2 regions of the Lysinibacillus sp. BNK-21 genome follow, and region 2 is predicted to be linked to the other one. Evidence: predicted binding sites of a transcription regulator. Region 2 holds the regulator's gene; the other holds the start of a gene.
The links. The regulator CtsR, encoded in region 2, represses protease genes until heat stress. The targets are predictions, from matches to a motif close to ATGGTCAATAAAGGTCAAACA.

Region 1: a site for CtsR is predicted at 3,543-3,563, ahead of ACMGGO_RS19090 (ATP-dependent Clp protease ATP-binding subunit). Genes of this name have one in related genera too.

What each region holds. Positions count from the first base shown of each region.
Region 1 is NZ_JBLQTS010000001.1:3,751,871-3,760,023, forward strand. It holds gene ACMGGO_RS19080 (beta-ketoacyl-ACP synthase III) at 1-644, opposite strand, end outside; gene ACMGGO_RS19085 (YjzD family protein) at 1,110-1,304, shown strand; gene ACMGGO_RS19090 (ATP-dependent Clp protease ATP-binding subunit) at 1,354-3,480, opposite strand; gene ACMGGO_RS19095 (Crp/Fnr family transcriptional regulator) at 3,747-4,433, shown strand; gene ACMGGO_RS19100 (metal-sulfur cluster assembly factor) at 4,494-4,802, opposite strand; gene ACMGGO_RS19105 (prolyl oligopeptidase family serine peptidase) at 4,856-5,620, opposite strand; gene ACMGGO_RS19110 (Cof-type HAD-IIB family hydrolase) at 5,742-6,551, shown strand; gene ACMGGO_RS19115 (DegV family protein) at 6,691-7,548, shown strand; gene ACMGGO_RS19120 (alpha-amylase family glycosyl hydrolase) at 7,599-8,153, opposite strand, start outside.
Region 2 is NZ_JBLQTS010000001.1:4,675,086-4,683,238, forward strand. It holds gene ACMGGO_RS23365 (methyl-accepting chemotaxis protein) at 3-785, opposite strand; partial or broken gene ACMGGO_RS23370 (protoglobin domain-containing protein) at 768-1,328, opposite strand; gene ACMGGO_RS23375 (hypothetical protein) at 1,599-1,808, shown strand; gene corA (magnesium/cobalt transporter CorA) at 1,853-2,815, opposite strand; gene ACMGGO_RS23385 (class I SAM-dependent methyltransferase) at 2,849-3,532, opposite strand; gene ACMGGO_RS23390 (DUF4870 domain-containing protein) at 3,658-3,963, shown strand; gene ACMGGO_RS23395 (CtsR family transcriptional regulator) at 4,231-4,701, shown strand; gene ACMGGO_RS23400 (UvrB/UvrC motif-containing protein) at 4,715-5,257, shown strand; gene ACMGGO_RS23405 (protein arginine kinase) at 5,254-6,363, shown strand; gene ACMGGO_RS23410 (ATP-dependent Clp protease ATP-binding subunit) at 6,353-8,153, shown strand, end outside.

The DNA.
Region 1 (8,153 bases), 920 kb from region 2:
TCACCCATTTGTCGAACAGCAAATTTAAACACTTCACGACCATTCATCGCAATTGTATCTTGCTTCGTTAAATAAAGATTCTTTCCGCCTGTACCATCTGCACCAAGTTCAAAGGATAGAATACCTCTACCTTCAGAGACTTGCCCAATGATAGCTGCACTGGCACCATCGCCAAATAATACAGCTGTATTGCGATCTTCCCAATCAACGACTTTAGACAGCTTTTCAACACCTACTACTAAGACATATTTATAAGCATTTGCCTCAACAAAGTGCTTTGCTGTCACTAAACTATATATAAATCCTGCACATGCTGCTGCTTGATCCATTGCTGCAGCATTTACTGCTCCGATTTGTTCCTGAATCATACAAGCTACACTTGGAAAAGTTTGATCCTGTGTGACAGTTGCTACAAGAATTAAACCAATTTCCTCAGGCGTAATACCCGCATTTGCAATAGCTTCTTTTGCAGCAGCTACTGCCAAATCTGAAGTTTCCTGATCATCTGCCGCAAAATGACGTTCTTCAATGCCTGTTCGAGTACGAATCCATTCATCAGAAGTATCCATGATTTTTTCCAAATCAAAATTTGTAACGACCTTCTCAGGAACATATTTGCCTATTCCTATAATACCAGCGTTCATATAGCAACCCCTCAGCTTTCTTACTATCAATTATTAGTAACTGGTCATAATTATAACGCATATAAAAGGAATGACGCAATATGATTTAAAATTTATGCGGCTGAGGGTAGTGTTCTTTGAATATAGAAGTGAAGAATTTTATGGAATGAGGTTATTCTGTTTAGAGCTTTATCTATCGTACTTTGTTGAGCTTGTTCATTATTTTTCAAAGCACCTTGCATCATGTATGAGCGGTGTTCTTCCCTTTTGGATCACTTTTCACCCGCTTAGGAGCGCATTCCCCTATTTCAGAGCTGTTCCTAAATACTTTACATTACTAAACATAAAATACTAAATCTCATATTTGTTGTGACAAAATCGCCATGTTTCACATAAATGGTTCATTTTTTTTTGATTTATGTTATGATATGATAATGAATATGAGTAAAACCTTATGATGAAAAAAGTTCGGTTGAGGTGAAATTAATGCAATATATCGTAACGTTCATATGGTCATTCCTACTAGTTTCTATGTTAAACTACGTAGTCAGCTCTGTACTTGGTGTACCATTTGATTTCAAAACTGGGGCAATCGTTTCTGTTGTATTCTCCATCCTTATCTTTATTATTGGAGCAATCATTCCAAACGACCCTACACCAGAAGCTGCAGACCATCATTAATTCAGCTAGAAAAAACCTGTTCAGCTTCATGCCGAACAGGTTTTTTCTGTTATTTTTCCACAACACATTGACCCTCATGCATTTTCACATGCAACGTCTCCCCTGGTAAAACTTCTCCGCGTAATAGTTCTTTAGCAACGGCTGTTTCGATATGTCGCTGTACAAAGCGTTTTAGTGGTCTTGCTCCAAATTGGGCATCTGCACCTTGCTCTACTACCCAATCAATGACTTCTTGCTCGACAGATAAAGTAATTTCTTGCTCTGCGACACGTTTAATCAATTGCTCCACATACTTCCAGGCAATCGCAGTAAAATGTTTAGTAGATAATGCATGGAAGAAGATGATATCATCCATTCTGTTTAATAGCTCAGGTTTAAAATGTTGTCGTAGGGCTGACATGACTAAGTCCTCCACAGCCGCATCATTTTCCTTTGCCTCCATTAAATAACTTGATCCGATATTCGAAGTTAAAATGACTACTGTATTTGTAAAATTCACCATTCGTCCCTGACTATCTGTAATGCGCCCATCATCTAAAATTTGCAATAAAATGTTCGCCACATCAGGATGAGCTTTTTCAATCTCGTCTAGTAGCACCACAGAATAAGGATTTCGGCGAACTGCTTCCGTTAGTTGTCCACCTTCCTCATAGCCCACATAGCCTGGAGGAGCCCCAACAAGTCGAGACACACTATGTTTCTCCATGTATTCACTCATATCAATCCGAATAAAGTGATCTTCTGAATCAAATAACTGTGCAGCAAGTGCCTTGGTAAGTTCTGTTTTACCTACACCAGTTGGACCTAAAAATAAAAAGCTACCAATAGGTCGGTGTGGATCTTTGATACCTGCACGTGCACGCCATACCGCTTCTGTCACTAATTGAACTGCTGTATCTTGTCCAACCACACGTTCATGTAATGTATCCTTTAAACGTAATAGTTTTTCACGCTCACCCTCTACTAATTTTGTTACAGGGATTCCTGTCCAACGTGAAACAATTGCAGCGATTTCATCTGCTGTTACCTCTTCACGTAAAATACGAGATTCTGCACCGTTCTCTAATTCCTTTTCAAGTACCTGAATGTCTTTTTCAAGTGTTGGAATTTTACCATGACGTAATTCAGCAGCTTTATTTAGATCATATTTACTTTCTGCCTCATCTAGATCACGACGATATTTATCCAATGTTTCACGTTTTTTCTGAATATCGTGTAGTTTTTCTTTTTCTGCTTCCCATTGTTGTCGCATGCCCTTAGATGATTCTTTTAACTTAGTTAATTCTTCGCGTAATTGCTCCAGACGTTTTTTACTTGCCTCGTCCTTTTCCTTACGCAATGCCTGTTCCTCAATTTCAAGCTGCATAATACGACGTGTGACTGCGTCTAATTCCTGTGGCATTGAATCAATTTCTGTACGAATCATTGCACAAGCCTCATCAATTAAATCAATGGCCTTATCAGGTAAAAATCGTTCTGTAATATAGCGATTGGATAGTTCTGCTGCCGCAACAATTGCTCTGTCATGAATACGTACTGCGTGATGTAATTCAAAGCGTTCCTTTAAACCACGTAAAATGGATACCGTATCCTCTATAGATGGCTCACGTACTAGTACTTGCTGGAATCGACGTTCTAAGGCAGGATCCTTTTCAATGTACATACGATATTCGTCTAAGGTAGTAGCACCAATACAGTGTAATTCACCACGTGCTAGCATAGGTTTTAGCATATTTCCTGCATCCATAGCGCCATCTGTTTTTCCTGCACCTACGATCGTATGAATTTCATCAATAAATAGAATGATTTGTCCTTCTGATTCTTTTACTTCTTTTAGCACACCTTTTAAGCGTTCTTCAAATTGTCCACGATAACTTGCACCAGCGATTAACGCACTCATATCTAATTCATATAATACACATTCTTTCAAGCCTTCTGGTACATCACCTTTAACAATACGCTGTGCTAAACCTTCCACAATTGCCGTTTTACCAACTCCTGGTTCACCGATTAATACAGGATTATTTTTCGTTTTACGTGTTAGAATACGAATTACATTTCGAATTTCTTCATCACGCCCGATAACAGGATCCATCTTGCCGTTTTTTACTTCTTCAATTAAATTGCGCCCAAATTGTTCTAATGGTTTTTTATTGTCTGTTTGTTGAAATTGCATAGCTAGCACTCCTTTTTTTCATATTTCTCATTATTTATATACCCATTCTTATTCATTAAAAAAGTTTGACCTTTTTTGACTAACTTTATTTTACATCACTCGACAATGCTTAGCAAAGAAATCGTCCTAAAATTTTTTCACTTATTATGGAAGTTTACGTTATAATAATGGTATGTTTCTATGTTTTAGTATCGAAATCCACTATCCTTTTGTAATAATCGCCATTTATTACAAAAAGAAAGCGATGTGTTGGAGATATGGTTTTAATGGATAATATGTTTGAAAAAATTAAAGAACTTTTTCAAAACCACGGTGTTTTTATCAAAGTGAATAAAGGAAATAAAATTTTTCTAGAGGGTGAACGGGCAAAAGAAATTTATTACATCCAATCAGGTGTTATTTCGATTAGCCAAGAATCCGAGACGGGTAAGGAATTAACCATTCGTATTTGTGGCCCTGACAGCATAATAGGAGAAGGTTCGTTATTTTGTAATCTCGTCTATAATTCAATGACTGCCAAAGTTTTAGAACCCTCTACGTTGTATGTTTTGAGTCGTAAATCTTTGGAGCATTTACTAGAAGAGCAGCCGACAGTTATGGTGGAATACATGAAGTGGCTACAAACAGAAAACTTAAAGCATCAGAGTCGTTTGCGCGATTTAGTGTTAAACGGTAAAAAAGGTGCTCTATTTTCAACGCTCATTCGGCTGTCCAATACGTATGGTAAACCTGTAGAAAATGACTCGATTTTTATTGATTTTCAGCTAACAAATACAGAAATTGCAAATCTGTGTGCGACAAGTCGGGAAATGATTAATCGTATGCTGAATGATTTAAAAAAACATGAGATTATCACTTTTGATAAAGGATTTATTACCATTCATGATTTACAATTTTTAAAAAATGAAATTGCCTGTGAAAATTGTCCATTACAAATATGCCGTATCGATTAGTTTCGTTACAAGCAAAAACCCTGCTTATTGAAAAATAAGCAGGGTTTTAAATAAGCCATTTTAACGTACGCCCAATGCCATTTTGGCATAGCGTGACATTTTATCTTTCGACCAAGGCGGATTCCATACAATATTAACATTTGTACTTTTCACTTCTGGAAGTTCACCTAACGCCGTATTCACTTGATCCACAATGACTGGACCAAGTGGACAGCCCATAGATGTTAGTGTCATCGTAACAGTTGCAACACCTTCATCATCTAATTCCACATCATATACTAAACCTAAGTTGACAATATCAATGCCAAGCTCAGGATCAATTACGTTTTCTAAAGCACCTAACATGCTATCTTTCATATCCTGATCCATTCGTATTTCTCCTTCCATCATAGTGTTAACCTTATCATAGCAGATGCACCCTGTTATGCCAAATGCTGTGCAAGCCATGCTGTAGCTGCTAGCATACCGTCACGTGGTACAGCATGTCCAGCCCTTTTGTTAACCATGAACTTTAAATATTCAGGGTTTGCTTCATAGTATTCCCGTAATGTTTCATAAAATTTATACGTTTCGTGAAAAGGAACTGTTTTATCTAATTCTCCATGCCAAAAGAATACAGGGCGACCCGCGAATTTTTCTGGTGTTAAACTGACATCATATTTAGCAAGGGCTTCATTAATTTTTTCTACGTCTTCCTCTGACATCGGCCAGTTAACTCCGCTTTTAGCAAATTGTTGCAATTGGTATTCACCCAATTTTATAAAACCAGGTGCACCCATGCATATTGCAGCTGTTTGTATCCAATCATAAAGTTTCAGACAGCCTGATGTCACGATGCCACCCATTGAAGTGCCTCCTATGCCAATTTTATGACTAGCTAATAAATTTTTATTCTTTAATTCATCATATAATTGTTGAACTTCATGAATAGAATTTAAAACAATGTCCCAAAAATTTAAATTCATTTGCATTTCTGTTAGGCCTTCGCTACGCTCACCATGAAATTTTGCATCTGGCAATAGGACACGCACCCCTTTATGCACCAATTGGTATGCATAGTGTAAGTTATGTTCTTTTGCACTCATAAAACCATGCAAAAAAATGACTACCGGGGTTTCTTCATTCATATTGTCTGTATGTATATGTAATAAAGGAATATTTCCCCACACTTCTTTTTCTACAAACATTATTGTCACTCCCAACTATTCTCTCATCTTTATGTTAGCAAACTTTTTTCACTGTGACAAAATTTTGACGAATGTAAGACAAAGAGATACTATTCAAACTATAGGAAAGGGGCAACGAGCTATGAAACCGCATTTAATCGTATTAGACTTAGATGGAACTTTATTAACAGATCAACAGCAAATTTCTGCAAAAACGAAAAAAACATTATTGCAGGCTAAGGAACAAGGGCATCAAGTGATGATTGCGACGGGACGTCCATACCGTGCAAGCGATCTTTATTATCATGAACTTGGGCTCACTACACCCATTGTTAATTTTAATGGCGCATATGTGCATCATCCTAAAAATGTCTCTTGGCAACATATGCACACACCAATTGATTTAAGTGTCGTACATGATGTCGTTGATTCTATTAACAGTTATGAATACGAAAATATTATCGCTGAGGTAAAAGATGATATTTATGTCCACACAGAAGACGATCGTATTTTAAATATTTTTAATATGGGAAATCCAAGAATTACACTTGGCGATTTATACACACATCTCTTGGAAAATCCCACAAGTTTGCTGATTCAGGCAAATGAAGCAAATTCGGTAATTATACGTGATCATTTACAGGCAGTGCATGCTGAGGTCATTGAGCATCGTCGATGGGGCGCGCCACTTCATATTATTGAAATTGTGCGTCGCGGCTTAAATAAAGCTGTGGGTATTGCACATGTGGCAAAAGATTTAGGTATTCCTCGTGAGCGCATCATCGCATTTGGTGATGAAGACAATGATTTAGAAATGATCGAATATGCTGGACTTGGTGTAGCGATGGGGAACGGTATTTCAAGTCTTAAAAACATTGCCAATGAAATTACGACAACGAATAATGATGATGGAATTGCAAAAATACTCATTGAACGCTTGAAATTATCATAGTTAAGTAGTAAGTTCAAGTTAACATTCCATTTTTACCAGTTTAACTTTATTCAGTGGTACCCCTTCCATTTATCTAAAGTGAGTATCTACTGAATAAAGTTAAAAAGCAAAAGTAAGTTGAAATTAGGGGGACAAGAGAATGAAGATTTTTACGGATAGTGGATGTGATCTACCAAAATCTTACTATGAAGAAAATGATGTCGTGCTACTCCCTTTACGAGTGCAATTGAACAACAAAGAATATGAAGATGTGATTTCAATTGATTCCAAAGAGATCTATGATGCAATACGCCAAGGTGCTCAGCCAAAAACATCACAAGTGTCACCTGAGCTCTTTTTGAAGCATTTTGAGGAGCTAGCTAAAAATGATGAAGAAGGTATTTATATCGCGTTTTCATCAGAATTATCAGGCACATATAGCACTGCTCAAATGATTCGCAATCAGGTACTTGAGCAGTATCCTTCCTTAAAACTAGTCATTATCGACTCTAAATGCGCATCACTAGGACATGGCCTTGTCGTTGAAGAAGCTGTACGACTGCGAAATATAGGAGTATCCTTAGAAGACATGGCCTCTAAAATAAACACCCTTGCACCTCAGGTCGAGCATTTATTTACTGTAGAAGACTTAGATTACCTTGCAAAAGGTGGTCGTGTATCAAAAGCTAGTGCATTTTTAGGTGGCCTTCTTAGTATTAAGCCTATTTTAAATGTAGAAGATGGCAAACTTGTACCGATTGAAAAGTCACGCGGTCGAAAAAAAGCACTTAATCGTATGTTAGATTTAATGCAGGAGCGTGGTGGCAGCTTTACAAATAAAATCGTAGGTATTAGCCATAGTGACGACGCTGCCTTTGCGAATGAAGCAAAAGCCTCTATCCAGGAGCGTTTTTCACCTCAAGCTGTGCAAATTACCATGATAGGTTCCGCGATCGGCTCACATGTCGGACCTGGGACTATTGCAATTTTCTTCACAAACAAAAGCTTTGAAGGCTAATAAAAAGCATGCTAGGATGGCTCCTGGCATGCTTTTTTGTCGTGTTATTATTATTGGACGTCTTGCTCCTGACGACGAACTTTCCCTCGTTTAATGATGATGACAACAAAGCCAATAAAGATCACCCATACTAAGCCAAGAGCCACCATATAAGGAGTGTTTAAGCCTTCATCATTGCGAACTTGATAAATTTCAACCATTTCTCGGTCTAAAATAACAGGATAGACTTCTTTTTCATTTATGCGAACTTTTTCCTCATGTAAAATACCGTTCAGCATTTTCCCTTCACCAAGTTGTTCAGGTGTTAAGTCGACGCGTTGTGTTTTACCAGTATTATTAACCATGATTACCCACTTTTCTTCGTCAGAAGAACGTGTAAAGACAAGAAGGCCATTTTCATTTGTAATGACTTCAAAATCACCATTACGTAAAGTAGCTGATTGATTACGTAAAGATTGAACATTTTTAATATAATCAATCAGTTCTTCGTCTGTTTTAAAGTTATAAAGCTGGTGTGTATCTGGTTTTGCTTCCCCATTCATAGCAATTTCTGTCCCGTATTGTACGACAGGAATTCCTGGTAGCATAAATAAAGCACCCATCGC
Region 2 (8,153 bases):
TTTTACATATTTAGTTCATTGACAACATTAATGAGCGAGTCGGAAGAAGAAGAGACTAGTGTAGCACCTTGCGATAATTCAGTGATTAAATTAGATATAGCTGAAATATCTCTCGATGTATTTACGTATTGCTGCTGAATGCCAGAAACTGCATCAGCAATATCATTAAATGACTTGGATAAACTTTCTTGTGTATTGACACTATGTTGAATTTTTTGATCAACATTAGTAACTGAATTAGCCATAGTCGTAATATTACTTTCTGTTTCCTTAATAAGGTGAGAAACATTTTGGACGGCATTTTTTGTTTCCTCCGCAAGTTTACGAACTTCCTCAGCCACTACTGCAAAACCTTTCCCATGTTCTCCAGCTCGTGCAGCCTCAATAGAAGCATTTAATGCTAATAAATTGGTTTGATCAGCAATGCCTGTAACTAGCCCAACGATTTCAGAAATTTTTTGAGAAGAGGTACGTAGTTGGTTCATCGTTACCTCAAGACCATTGACACTTTGCAAAATAACTTGGATTAAATCATTTTGTTCTTTCAATTGCTGTTGGCCTCGTCTTGATTTTTCTTGTGTATCTGCTACGAAGTTCAATCCTTGCTTGGTTGCTACAGCAATATCATCTGTTTGTGAGGAAATCACTAATAATGATGCGGCTGTTTCTTCACTAATGGCATTAAGCTCTTCTGCAGTACTTTGGATCGTCGTTACAAGGGAATTTTTTGTTGCATCTGCTGCTGAGCGAATACGTTCTTCCTCTTTTTCATATGCCTCAATCACGAGTTGTTGCTCAAAATTAATGATTTTACAAAAAGCGTTTATAGCACGAATAGCATCTGTTTTAGAAATATCCACCTCGTTCACAAAGTTTGCAAAAGTAGTAGTGAGTGACTGGAATGAGGCAATATACCACTTTGACTGCAAGCCAATTCGAACGTGAGCCTCAGCAATGGCTTTTCGCTCAGCAATGTAGGCATCATTAATATGACTTTCAAAAATGTCACTTAAATGTTTATGTAACGTGATTTTCAAACGATCAATATGTGATGTTCTATTAATAATATCAAGTAAATCTTGGCTCAAACTAATGGCTGCATAAAATTTCTCCACCATTTCAGGAATTAAGTCTTTAGCTAAAGGCTGTAGCTGCTTAATGATAGCTAAATCCTCAAGTGTTAAATTTAAAAGTTGTAATTGTTTTTGAAGATTGGGGTGGTTCAATACATCTAACTGTACACCGCTCTTAAAATTTTCAGGTGTTAATGTAATTGCGTAGCTAGAACTACTATTTTTTGAAAACCAACTCATTATTATTTGCTCCATTCTTAATATCCATAATAAATTGTAAGTAAATAAGCACTTTTGAAATTTGTTAGGTTTGTATATTTAATAAATAAATGGGATTAAATCTATTTTACTATTATTTGCTGAATATTTGGTTAAAAAATTGGATATTTCTTTATTTTTTTACTTTATTGTTAGTCCAAATGGTGAAGCGATGTAAATTTGAATTTAAAATAGGAAACCTGTAAAATACGAACTGTTTAGCAATCTAAAAATCGTACGAAAATAAAAAATGGAAGGAGGGGTGGTATGGAGAAAAAACGTTTTAAATTTGTTATTCCTGTCATGGTGATTGTTGCCATTGGTTCTGTTTATATGCTACGAAACTATCATGCTGAGGTACCAGATATTGAGCAATTATTAATTACCATATGTGCAGCTTTGGGATCAGGGGTATTAGCCTACTTTTTATTTCCACAGCAGGGTGATAATAAGATTGATGACAGAGGACCGTATTAATAGATTAAAAAAACTGCTCGTTTTCATTAAAACGAGCAGTCTTTTTATGGTTTAAACAGTTTAAACCAGCCTTTATGTTTAAAGACAGCCAACATAAAGATAACGATAATTATCATAATCCCAAGTACAATAAAATAGCTGTATTGCCCATGTAGCTCAGGCATGTTATCGAAATTCATCCCATACACACCAGCAATGAAGGTAAGTGGTATAAAGATAGTTGATACAATTGTTAAAGTCATCATAATGCCATTCATTCTGCTAGAACTCATAGCCATATAACTATCCCGCATGTCTGCTGTAAGCTCTCGATTAGATTCAACCATCTCTGTTAGCTTAAGTAGATGGTCGTAGATATCTCCAAAATAAGCTCTCTCCGATTTTTTTAGTGAGAAACGGTAAGAATTGAGAATGCGATATAAGAGATCACGCATTGGTAAAATAGTACGTCTTAAGTCAAGCAAGTCACTACGGAACTCGAAGACAATTTTCATGGCATTTACATTACTTTGGTATGTAAGTTCACCTTCTAAAGCATTTAGATGATCTTCAATTTTATAAACGAGTGGAAAATAACTGTCAACAATTTTATCGATAGTTTGATACGTTAGGTATACAGTACCTCGCTCCCAATTCTTCGGTTGGTTTTCCAGCATCTTTTGCACCTTCTCTATCTCAGGGACAGAATTTTTATGGAAGGTTATGATGAATTTATTGGAGGCAAAAATATTAACCTCCTCCGCAGCTAACGTCTCTTCGTTTACCCGATGAATGACAAAGAAATGAAAATCATCATAAAAATCGAGCTTAGGACGCTGCAACCTCATTAAGCAATCTTCAATAGCGAGAGGGTGAAAGTGGAAAAATGTATCCAACAATGATTCCTCCTCGGCTGTAGGACAATTAAAATCAACCCAATACCATTCAAATTCTTGCTGATGTATCTCTTCTAATGGAAAATCCTTTAACAATTGTTGTTGCTTTGTAATGCCAATGGTGCTTATCACGGTTTTCACCTCAAATTATTTACTACAAAATAGTTAGCGCTCCTCTTTAAAGCATACCCAACCACCGAACAAAGTAGTGGCAAAAAATCTAGAAGGTTTAGTAAAACCCGCACTTTGTAAAAGTATTAAAATTTCTTCTTCACTCATAAAAGAAAGGGAACGAATGGATTTTTCCATCTCTGCTACATCGGATAAAGAAAGTCTAGTATGCTGTAGCCAATAAGAACGCCATAAATCAAATTGTAGTTCTGTTTCTAAAGAGCCTAGCTGACCATATTTTGAAACAAGGACAAATGGTGCTCCAGGTTTCAAATGTCTTGCTATTTCTGTTATTGTTTCGAGCTTTTCTTTATAATCATGAATAAAATGCAAGACGAGAACACAACTTGCCGCATCATACTGAGTAGAGGGCAGCGAAGCATCAAGTATTGTAGCCTGATGGAATGACATATCATTAGGAAGAGTGAGTAAACGCTCTTTAGCTATAGTAAGCATGGATTCTGATGGATCAATGCCAGTGAATGACCAGTGAGGTCTTCCTTCTGCAAGCTGTATAATTTCATTGCCACTTCCTGCTCCCACGACTAGCATGTTAGCATTTTCTGATAGCCTAGAATGATAAAAAGTTTGTATTAAACGTAGCATGGCATCATAACTAGGCAATGTACGGCGAATACCCTTTTCATATTCATTTGCTAATGTGTTGTTAAATTCCAACGCTCCTCACAGCCTTTCAAAAAAATTTTAAAAAATCTTTCTTAATGTGAAACTATTGCGGGTATAGTTCCGTAAATAGTAGTACATAAAACATAGAATAAAGTTCAAAGAAAGGGTTGATATATATGGAGACTAAATGGTCTAAAGTAATCATACACGCAAGTGCATTTTTTGCGCCATGGTTAGTGCCCATTATTTTCTTTTTAATTAGTTCGGATGAGGAAGTAAAGGCAATTTCTATTCAAGCACTGCTATTCCAAATTGTCATGGGTGTTTTAATTGCTATCTCTGTTGGTTTAAGCTTTGTCCTTATTGGCTTACCATTTTTAATCATTTTCGGCATTATGGTATTTGTGGTACCGATCATCGGTATCGTAAAAGCATTGTCTGATGAACCTTGGCGTTATCCAATTGTTGGTCGCTGGGTATAATTTTCATAGACGCAAGTATATGCTAGTTGCATATGCTTGCGTTTTTTCTATGACGAATAAGGGTACATTAGGTGTATAAGGAAATTATTAAACCGTAAACAAATAATCGAAAAAGGGCTCTTTTCGGCTCTTAAAAAGCCTTTTTCTAGACTTTCCACTTTTCTATGGGCGAAATCATTGCAATTTTTTTCAAGCGTTTTGTATAATATACTCAAAGAAAGTCAAAGATAGTCAAAGTCAGTGAAGCAAGCGAGGTGTGTTCCTAAAATGCGTAATATATCAGACATCATAGAGGGTTACTTAAAGCAAGTGCTTGAATTAGGTGGGGAAGGGCATATTGAAATTAAACGTAGTGAAATCGCTGATAAATTTCAATGTGTACCATCACAAATAAATTATGTTATTAATACAAGATTTACTGCCGAGCGGGGTTACCTTGTTGAGAGCAAACGTGGTGGTGGTGGATACATTCGAATTTTACGTGTCCGTGCGAATTCACAGATTGATCTAATCGACGATGTTCTCAGGCAAATTGAAGGTGGGGCATCACAAACAATGGCAGAAGATTTGGTTTATCGACTCATTGATGAGCAGGTAATTTCCAAGCGAGAAGCGAAATTAATGTTAGCAGCAATTGATCGCTCCACGATCGACTTGCATCTCCCATTAAGAGATGTCATTCGATCAAAAATATTGCGAGCAATGCTGACAACAATAAAATATGAACAACAAAAATAGTGAGGTGATGGAAATGATATGCGAACATTGTAAACAACGTAATGCGACAGTTACAGTAACACAAGTTCAAAGTGGGCAAAAAGTAGAGCATCATTATTGTGACGTCTGCGCCTCACAATTCCATCCATTTCATGCAGAGTTTAAACAAGAGCCAGTATCTATTCAACAGTTATTGTCTAACTGGTTTGGCTCTCCTACATGGCAAAAGGTGGGGGAAAAACAACAGGTACAACCACAACAGCAAACATGCCCACAATGTGGATTTTCGTATAAGCAATTTTTAAAAGAAGGAAAATTCGGGTGCCCAAGCTGTTATGACACATTTGGAGATCATTTGCCAAAGCTTTTTAATCGTATTCAGGCAGGTCCACAACACATTGGAAAAATGCCTGGTGCTCGCAGTAATGTGTATGTTATTAAAAAGCAAATAGAAGATATCCGCAAGCGTATGAAATCCGCCGTAGATGAAGAACAGTTTGAAGAAGCGGCGAAGCTACGTGATGAAGTTAAAGAGCTAGAGAAGCATCTACAATTTGAAGGTGGTGATGTGACATGATGATTGAATCATTTTTAGAGCGTGCGACACCAACTTGGATGCATATCAAAGATGATTACTCAGATATCGTCATTAGTACACGGATCCGCCTTGCACGAAATTTAGATGGCTATCGTTTTCCATTAGCGTTTTCAGAAAATGAGGCACTGCAAGTGGAACAGGCCGTTACACATGCTGTCAGCGATAGCCCAACTCTTCAAAATGATTATGCTTATTTTGCTATAAAGGATTTAACCCCTTTACAGCGTCAAATTCTTGTAGAAAAGCATTTGATTAGCCCGCAACTGGCTAAAAAAGAGCAAGTGGGCTCTATACTACTCTCTGAAGACGAATCCGTTAGCATTATGGTGAATGAAGAGGATCATTTACGCATTCAATGTATGACAGCAAGTTTTCAACTTCAAAGTGCTTATGAACAAGCAAATAAGATTGATCGTATCCTAGAGAAAGTATTACCGTATGCTTTTCGAGATACTTTTGGTTATTTAACAAGCTGTCCAACGAATATTGGTACGGGTCTACGAGCATCCGTCATGATGCATTTACCCGCTCTTACATTAACTGGGCAAATGAATCAAATTATAAATGCCATGACACGCTTAGGAATGACTGTAAGAGGTATATATGGTGAAGGAAGCGAAAATTTAGGGAATGTTTATCAAGTGTCTAACCAAATTACACTTGGGAAGACAGAGGAAGATATTTTAGCAGATATACAAAGCGTCGCTGAAAAGATTATTCAAAAAGAGCGGCATGCAAGAGGTAAATTAATGGAAAAGGCAGAGCTTGCGCTAGAAGATCGCGTATATCGAGCTTTAGGTACCCTTACACATGCAAGAATTTTAACAAGTGAGGAAGCTGCTACTTGCCTATCTAATGTTCGTTTAGGAGTAGATTTACAATTGATTGATGGTATACAAACAACGACCTTAAATGAATGTGTTGTTAGTATGCAACCAGGTTTTTTACAGCACTATGCAGGTGAGGCATTACCACCTGCTGAGCGGGATCGTGTACGAGCGGAGATGCTTCGTGAGACATTATCTCAAGAACATGCGAATAAGCCTATAAATGGGGAAAAAGGAGAGGATTTATATGATGTTTAATCGTTTTACACAACGCGCGCAAAAAGTATTACAGCTTGCTCAGGAAGAGGCTATTCGTTGGAAGCACGAATCTATCGGTACAGAGCATATTCTATTAGGGCTTATACGTGAAGGCGGCGGTATTGCTGCGAAAGCGTTAGAAGCCATTGATATTAGTCCTCAAATGATTGAAGCTGGCATTGAAGAATTAGTTGGTAAGGGCAAAGAAGATGTCGGTCCAATCGTTCATTATACACCAAGAGCTAAAAAAGTAATTGAATTATCTGTTGATGAGTCACGTAAACTAGGTCACTCCTATATCGGTACAGAGCATCTATTATTGGCGCTTATACGTGAGGGTGAGGGCGTGGCAGCTCGCGTTTTAAACAATGCGGGAGTCGGTTTAAATAAAGCTCGCCAGCAAGTATTATTGCTATTAGGTAATAATGATAATGCACAATCTGGTCAACAAGCAGCTCAAGCTGCCAATACACCAACATTAGATAGTCTAGCACGTGATTTAACACAAATTGCACGTGAAGGTACTTTAGACCCTGTTATTGGCCGAAGCAAGGAAATTACACGAGTTATTGAAGTTTTATCGCGTCGTACGAAAAATAACCCTGTATTGATTGGTGAGCCAGGTGTTGGTAAAACAGCGATTGCTGAAGGATTGGCACAGCAAATTATTAATAACGAAGTGCCAGAAATCCTTCGTGACAAACGTGTAATGACACTAGATATGGGGACAGTTGTTGCAGGTACAAAATATCGTGGAGAATTTGAAGATCGTTTGAAAAAAGTGATGGATGAAATTCGCCAAGCAGGCAACATCATTTTATTTATTGACGAATTGCATACATTAATTGGTGCGGGTGGTGCTGAAGGTGCGATTGATGCATCAAATATCTTAAAACCATCTTTAGCACGTGGGGAGCTTCAATGTATTGGTGCCACAACACTTGATGAGTACCGCAAGTACATTGAAAAGGATGCGGCCTTAGAGCGTCGTTTCCAACCAATCCAAGTGGATGAGCCGACAGTGGAAGAGGCTATTCTAATTATTCAAGGCTTACGCGATCGTTATGAAGCGCATCACCGTGTGAAAATTACAGATGAAGCCATTGAAGCAGCGGCAAAAATGAGTGATAGATATATTTCTGATCGATTCTTACCAGATAAAGCGATTGACTTAATCGATGAAGCAGGTTCTAAAGTACGCTTACGCTCATTCGCAGTACCACCAAACTTAAAGGCGCTTGAGGATAAGCTTGAAAATGTTCGTTCTGAAAAAAATGCAGCCGTATCAGGTCAAGAATTTGAAAAGGCAGCAGCGCTAAGAGATACAGAGCAAAAGCTGAAGGATGAAATTGAAGCTACTCGAAAAAATTGGAAAGAAGAGCAAGGTAAAGCCGAATCTAAAGTGACTGTGGATGATGTAGCAGCAGTTGTATCAATGTGGACAGGAATCCCAGTAGCTAAAATTGCTTCTGAAGAATCTTCGAAGTTATTACAGCTTGAAGAAGAGTTACACAAACGTGTAGTAGGGCAAGGAGAAGCAGTAGAAGCGATTTCTCGTGCCATACGTCGTGCAAGAGCAGGCTTAAAAGATCCAAAACGACCAATTGGCTCATTTATCTTCTTAGGACCTACAGGCGTTGGTAAAACAGAGCTTGCAAGAGCACTTGCTGAGGTAATGTTTGGCGATGAGGATGCGATGATTCGTGTTGACATGTCCGAGTACATGGAGAAACATTCGACTTCTCGTTTAGTAGGTTCACCTCCGGGCTATGTAGGCTTCGATGATGGTG